DNA from 3 places in the Sporosarcina sp. FSL K6-5500 genome. Region 2 is predicted to be linked to each of the others. Evidence: riboswitches for the same ligand, from Rfam matches in the RefSeq annotation. Region 2 holds a riboswitch; each other region holds the start of a gene.
What was found. Region 2 has a riboswitch for preQ1 ahead of queF (preQ(1) synthase). Riboswitches for the same ligand answer to the same signal wherever they lie in the genome.
Positions count from the first base shown of each region.

Region 1: it holds a riboswitch for preQ1, as region 2 does, so the genes downstream of both, queC (7-cyano-7-deazaguanine synthase QueC) here and queF (preQ(1) synthase) in region 2, are expected to answer to the same signal.
Region 3: it holds a riboswitch for preQ1, as region 2 does, so the genes downstream of both, MKX62_RS06265 (QueT transporter family protein) here and queF (preQ(1) synthase) in region 2, are expected to answer to the same signal.

Region 1 is NZ_JBBOTP010000001.1:3,695,015-3,697,284, reverse strand. It holds gene MKX62_RS17680 (IS1182 family transposase) at 1-677, opposite strand, end outside; PreQ1 riboswitch class I at 939-982, shown strand; gene queC (7-cyano-7-deazaguanine synthase QueC) at 988-1,656, shown strand; gene queD (6-carboxytetrahydropterin synthase QueD) at 1,653-2,078, shown strand; gene queE (7-carboxy-7-deazaguanine synthase QueE) at 2,075-2,270, shown strand, end outside.
Region 2 is NZ_JBBOTP010000001.1:3,321,078-3,323,347, reverse strand. It holds gene MKX62_RS15915 (MFS transporter) at 1-840, shown strand, start outside; PreQ1 riboswitch class I at 867-910, shown strand; gene queF (preQ(1) synthase) at 997-1,494, shown strand; gene recQ (DNA helicase RecQ) at 1,542-2,270, opposite strand, start outside.
Region 3 is NZ_JBBOTP010000001.1:1,375,266-1,377,535, forward strand. It holds gene MKX62_RS06255 (nitroreductase family protein) at 1-309, opposite strand, end outside; gene MKX62_RS06260 (winged helix-turn-helix transcriptional regulator) at 444-779, shown strand; PreQ1 riboswitch class I at 1,038-1,084, shown strand; gene MKX62_RS06265 (QueT transporter family protein) at 1,092-1,574, shown strand; gene MKX62_RS06270 (excisionase family DNA-binding protein) at 1,642-1,872, shown strand; gene MKX62_RS06275 (BCCT family transporter) at 2,059-2,270, shown strand, end outside.

The sequences.
Region 1 (2,270 bases), 370 kb from region 2:
ACGTTTTTCCCTTCACTGTTCTTCTTTATTCCCCACTTTGGTTGTGTGGGAACTGAGGAACGAAGTTCCTTAAGCGGTATATCAAGTTGGTATTCAATTTTCTTTTCGTAAACCGGAAGATTCGCTTCTATTTCGGCTTTATCAATTAGCCATTGTTCACGTTCCTCTTTCTTTTTACGCCCTCGTTTTTGGGGTTCTTTTTCAACCTTATCTGATTTATATGGAGCACGATCACGTGCTTCTACATGCGTTGCATCAATGGCTATCGTTTCATCTGAGACGAAACCTTCTGATATAGCCTGAAGAAGTAGGCTTTCTTGAACAATTTCTAACGCATCAGAATCGCTAATCAATGTGATCATACGTGAATAAGAAGCTTCGGATGGGATTTCATCTGATACCAAGAATCCACAATCAACTTTAAATCGTAAGTCTGTAGAGAGACGTTTTACTAAGTCTTTAATAAAAGGAATACGCTCGGTGATTCGGATGATCAATGAATAGATCATTGCAGAGTAATTAAGCGATTGTTTAGGTCCGAATCTAGACTTTTTCATTACTACGTCAAGGATCGGATGAATCTCAATACCGGATAAAATTGAATTAAATCGATGGGTAGGTTCCAAATCAAATAAAACTTTCATGTCAAACAGGCTTTCTTGTCGTATAATAGGCATAGAGCATTTCTCCAGTCTGTTAATGTGTGTGTCAGAACTCTCATTATACAGGATTTGGGGAGGTGCTCTATTTTCTTGCCGTTTTATACTTAGAGCCGCAAGGGCTCAGAGATATGAAATTGATTCACCTAATTAAACAATTCATTAAACGATAGACTTATAATACGCGGATTGTATTATAAGAATTGTGTGCGCAACTGTTTCCAAACCCCTCTTCTAATCCCTTCCATCACCTATTTATGTTATCATTAACGTTGTTCAAAAAAAGAGGTTCGAAAACTCCCTCTCTAAAAAACTAAGGAGATGTTTTATAGTGAAAAATGAAAAAGCGGTTGTCGTCTTTAGCGGCGGCCAAGATAGTACGACATGCCTGTTTTGGGCATTGAAAAATTTCCGTGAAGTTGCTACGGTGACGTTTGACTATGGTCAGCGCCATTCGGAGGAAATCGAGTGTGCTAGAAAAATTGCAGATGAGCTTGGGGTATCGTTTAAAGTACTGGATATGAATTTGATCAACCAACTGTCAGCAAATGCCTTGACGCGAGATGATATCGAAGTGAATGAAGTAGAAGGTGAATTGCCGTCGACTTTCGTTCCAGGCAGGAATCATTTATTCCTGTCATTTGCCGCGGTCTATGCAGATGCGATTGGTGCTCGGCACTTAATTACGGGTGTCAGTGAAACGGATTTTAGCGGTTATCCTGATTGCCGTGACAATTTTATAAAATCGTTGAATGTGACACTGAATTTAGCTATGGACGGGCGGTTTGTCATCCATACGCCTTTGATGTGGCTCGATAAGTCCGAAGTTTGGGCTTTGTCTGACGAACTTGGTGCGTTCGACTTTGTGCAGAACAAGACACTTACTTGCTACAACGGAGTTCCGAGTACAGGCTGCGGGAAATGTCCTGCCTGTGTGTTACGGAATGACGGTCTCGCTACCTATTTATCTAAAAAGTCTGTAGGTGTCTCTGAATGATGCAGCAATTTTATCCGCAAGTTCAGCATTCATATCGTTTTGAATTAAACAAAGACATGCATTTTTCTGCGGCACATTTCATTCCAAGCGAAGATGCTGGAAAATGCCAAGTAATGCACGGTCATACGTATTACTTAAACATAACAATTGGAGGAAATGAACTGGATTCAATCGGTTTCCTGATTGATTTCAAGGAACTCAAAAACCTCATTCATGATAAATACGATCATTCTGTGTTGAATGATCATCCTGAATTTAAGAACAATTTCCCGACGACCGAGAAATTGGCAGAACAGGTTTGCAAATCAATCCAGGAAGTTCTTCTAACTAGAAACAACAAGCCTGTCTGCCTTCAAGTCATAGTCCGAGAAACGCCGACTAGCTATGTCATCTATCGTCCTGAACAGGAGGTAGTCCTATGAAGATTCCTGTTATGGAAGTATTCGGTCCGACTATTCAAGGCGAAGGAATGGTCATGGGGTTAAAGACGATGTTTGTTCGAACAGCTGGATGTGATTATTCTTGTTCTTGGTGCGATTCCAGTTTTACTTGGGACGGTTCGGGAAAAAGCACTTCGAAACAGCCGGCAGAAATCATAGATGAACTTAAAGCAA
Region 2 (2,270 bases):
TTCACTTTCCTGGCAAATCGTGCAGAAGAATCTAAACGAGGTAAAAGTGTTGCAATTTCAGGTGCATTCGTTGGATTGGCAGCGATTATCGGTCCAGCTTATGGTGGTATTGTGGCAGCTAAAACAAGTACACCTTTTATTATGGCGGTCAACGGCGGCATCATGATGCTACTGGCAATACTTGCATTCTTTGTTCTCCGATCGTTTACATATGTACGAAAACAGCCTTCAAAAGGAGCTGACAGTTTCCGTGTCAGATATCTTTTCCAACATCCGGGGATGGTCAGAGCATTCGCGGGAGCATTCTTCTTAATGTTCTCACAAGGTGTACTTGCCCTTGTGTTGCCGCTAAAAGTTGAATCACTTGGATTTGATACCAAAACAACGGGGTTGTTACTAAGCACATTTGGCGTCGTCGCTATTCTCATCTTCTTATTGCCCATCAATCGAGTTTTTGACCGTGTACGGCCAGTTGTGACACTTGCATTCGGAATAACACTTATGGGATTAAGTATGCTGTTCCTGAGTCAAGTTGAGGAATTGAATTACTTATATATTGCAATGTGTATTTATGGGGCTGGATTCGCTTTCCTCTTCCCATCCATCAACTCGCTGCTAATCGATTCTTCATCTCCTGAATTTCGCGGGAAAGCATATGGTTACTTTTACGCGTTCTTCTCGATTGGTGTCGTTGCAGGTTCAAGCTTGATTGGATTCTTGGACTTGGAGTACCGAGGCGCTTTCATGCTGACAGGATTCATCCTCCTCGCTGTCGCTTTATATGCCTTGATTGGCTTGAAGAAAAAAGGATCTATTGACAAATCATCGCACGTCCTATAATGTCAGATACGAAATGAATACCCTGTTCGGGAGAGGTTCATAGCGACCCTCTATAAAAAACTATGGATGACGGAATTTACGCCATGTGCATTCGATATGGCCGTTTTCCCGGCGCCTATGGACCTCCCTGACAAAATATACGGGAGGTTTTTTTAATTGGCTGGAAGAGATGAAGCAACATTGACCGACTTAACTTTGCTCGGCAATCAAAACACGAAATACGTGTACGAGTACAACCCCGATGTTTTAGAGGCTGTCGACAATATGCATGTGGATCGCGATTACTTTGTTAAATTCAACTGTCCGGAGTTTACATCACTTTGTCCGATGACAGGGCAACCCGATTTCGCGACGATGTATATCAGTTTTGTGCCGGATAAAAAACTTGTGGAGAGTAAAGCACTCAAATTATATCTATTCAGTTTCCGAAATCATGGCGACTTTCATGAAGACTGCGTCAATATTATTATGAATGACATAATCAAACTAATTGAACCGCGTTATATCGAAGTATGGGGGAAATTTACGCCGCGTGGCGGCTTGTCAATCGATCCTTATTGCAACTATGGCAAACCCGAAACAAAATATGAACAAATGGCGGAACACCGGATGATGAATCACGATATGTATCCGGAAAAAGTTGATAATAGATAATTTGATAAACAAAAAAATACCCGGACTGTTCATTGTCCGGGTATTTTTTATGCGTTTTGCATTTGAAAAGTCTTGATTTCTTCCATGAATGCTTCCCCGTATCTTTCCAATTTCGCAAGACCAACACCATTTACTTCGAGGAAATCATCGTTAGTCACAGGCATTCTGGCCGCCATATCACGCAACGTTTTATCTGAAAAGACGACGAACGGCGGTACACCCGCTTCTTGAGCCAGTTTCATACGTAGTGCACGAAGCTGGTCGAATAGTGGATCATCATTCGCAACTTGCATTGTAATAACAGTCACTTTTCGATTGACAGTCACTTTGCCTGTCAGCACATCTTTCCCTTGTTCACTGACGTAAATGGTTGGAAACTGCCCATTCTCCACGCCAAGATAACTTTCTGAAATGATGAACTCGATGAAATCAGATATATCTTTTGCGCTACGCCCTTTCATTAAACCGTATGTCGTTAATTTATCGAAACCGAATTCAATCACCTTCTTGTTCCGAGATCCTGTTAATACTTGTGCAATCATCGCCTTGCCAAACCGTTGTCCCATTCGAATGACACATGACAATACTTTTTGAACGTCTTCAGTCACATCCGTACTTTCACGTGTGTCGGTACAATTTGCACAGCGACCGCAGTCCTTCACATCTGTCTCTCCGAAATACAAAATAATGAATTTCTGAAGGCATGTTTCTGTATGGCAATAGTCAATCATTGACTGCAATTTTTCAAGCTCTGCCGGAATTCTGCTTGGGTCTTG
Region 3 (2,270 bases), 1.9 Mb from region 2:
AACATTTTGCGTATAGATTTGCTCCACTTTTTTATACGCATCGATATTACCTAAGACAGCGATAACGGCAGATGAATCCCCCACCTGGACTTGATTGTTAGCGATTACTTGCAGTTCTTTCTTCACCTCGGGGTCTTGGATAACTATAAAACTCCAAGATTGCAGGTTACTAGATGAAGGAGCTATTGTTGCCAGCTTCAGCATTTCTGCAATTTCCTCTTTTGCGATTGTAGCGTTCGGATCGAACACCCTTACCGATTTTCTGTCCTTCATTACACTATATAAATGTGAGTTCAATGTTGTAGTCATTGTATTGCCTCCCTTTCTAAAACTTACTAATAGTAAGTACCTGCATTCAACTTACCATTAGTAAGTTTGTTATGTCAACCCTAACGATACATGTTAAGATAGATGAAAGATAAAGCAGAATGGAGGTTCGACTAGTGAATCAACCGAAAAATTGTGGGAATTCATCACATGTCTGCAACAACTTTCACGATACAATTGAATTTATTGGTAAGAGATGGATGGGGGTAATTATTTATACACTAATGTCCGGACCCAAGCGTTTTCATGAAATCACTGAAGGTATTCCAGGGATATCAGATCGACTTTTAACAGAACGGTTGAATGAATTAATCAAAGAAGGCCTCGTTACAAAAAAACAACTTGAGCCTTCTTCTACTATAGTTGGATATGAGCTAACGGACAGCGGGATGGAATTAAAAGAAGTTATTACTGCCATACGGAACTGGATGGCAAAGCGAACAAACCTTTAGATCCGAAAGGTTAGAAAATTCATTAAACTCCCAAAGAAGAGCTATTTCCCCTAGAGGTTGATAGCTCTTTTCCCTCGCCTTGATTAACCACATTCATCATTCCTACACTTTTCTCGATCATTTATACCGAGCTGTTCCATGGCCCAACGAGACTCTGACATCGATATTTATCCTATCCAAATTCTTACTTCTTCATTTTTCACATGTATTGACATGTACGAATCAAAAACACTATGATACACTGGATTGCAGGCTTTTTAACACGTGGTTCGTCAACCATCCCACGCTAAAAAAACTAGGAGGAAATGAATAATGAAAATAAAAACAATGGCCATTAGCGGGATTATCGCCGCTTTATATGTAGCTGTTTCCCTATTAATAGCACCATTAGCATACTCAGCCATCCAATTTAGAATCCCTGAGATGTTCAACCATCTTGTCGTGTTCAATAAAAAGCTCATATTTGGAATTGTGCTTGGTGTATTTGTGACAAACTTATTTTCCCCACTTGGTATGTATGACTTATTTTTTGGGGTAAGCCAATCAATCCTAGCCCTTTCAATTACGATTTTCTCTGCTAAATTCATATCTGGAATATTCAAGCGAATGGTCTTCAACACGCTTGTTTTCACCTTTACAATGTTCATCATTGCTTTCGAGTTGAATCTAGCATTAGAACTGCCTTTCCTACTTACCTGGTTAACAGTCGCAATAGGTGAATTCGTCGTTATGGCTATCGGGATTCCGATTATGATGATTTTAAATAAACGTTTGAAATTCGAAAAACTTATTTAACATAACCCATCCCCTCCATTTCACTGTTAGCGATTGAAATAGAGGGATTTTTTAAGGAGATGGATCGATGTACATAACAATCCAAGAAACCGCTGAACATCTAGGTATGCCTGTCGAACAAGTAGAAAAGTACGTGCGGGAAGGTCGCATCCGTTCCGTCCATGATGGTGAAAAATTCCTTATTAACAAAGATCAGTTTGGACTCTATTTAGAACAGCTCGAAATGTTAAAACACCAAATCGATGAATGGCGGAACGAACCTATTCCACCCGATCGTGACATTAAAGATGAAGATTGAAAAACCGGTTGAAAATCTACGGATTTTCAGCCGGTTTTGTTTTATTTAAGATAGGGTATCGTTCCGTTAAAGGTATGGAAATCGCTATAAGAGAAAATACTAAATACATCGATTGGTTGCTTTCAATATGCTTTGCTAGTATAGTAAGAAGCTGTTTCCAAATTACCAGCTCCACGAGGGGGAATTATGAAGAAAATTTCAAATGTCTTTTACATCACAATTGGTCTGATTATTTTGACCGTCGGATATGGCGCGTTTGCACCTGAAAGTTTTGAGGCTGTTACAACGAATGTCCGAAACTTTGTTGCGTCGTCTTTCGGTTGGTACTATATGCTGCTCATGTCATTTATGTTAGCGCTCAGTTTCTTTTTCATCGTCAGTCCATACGGAAAAATCCG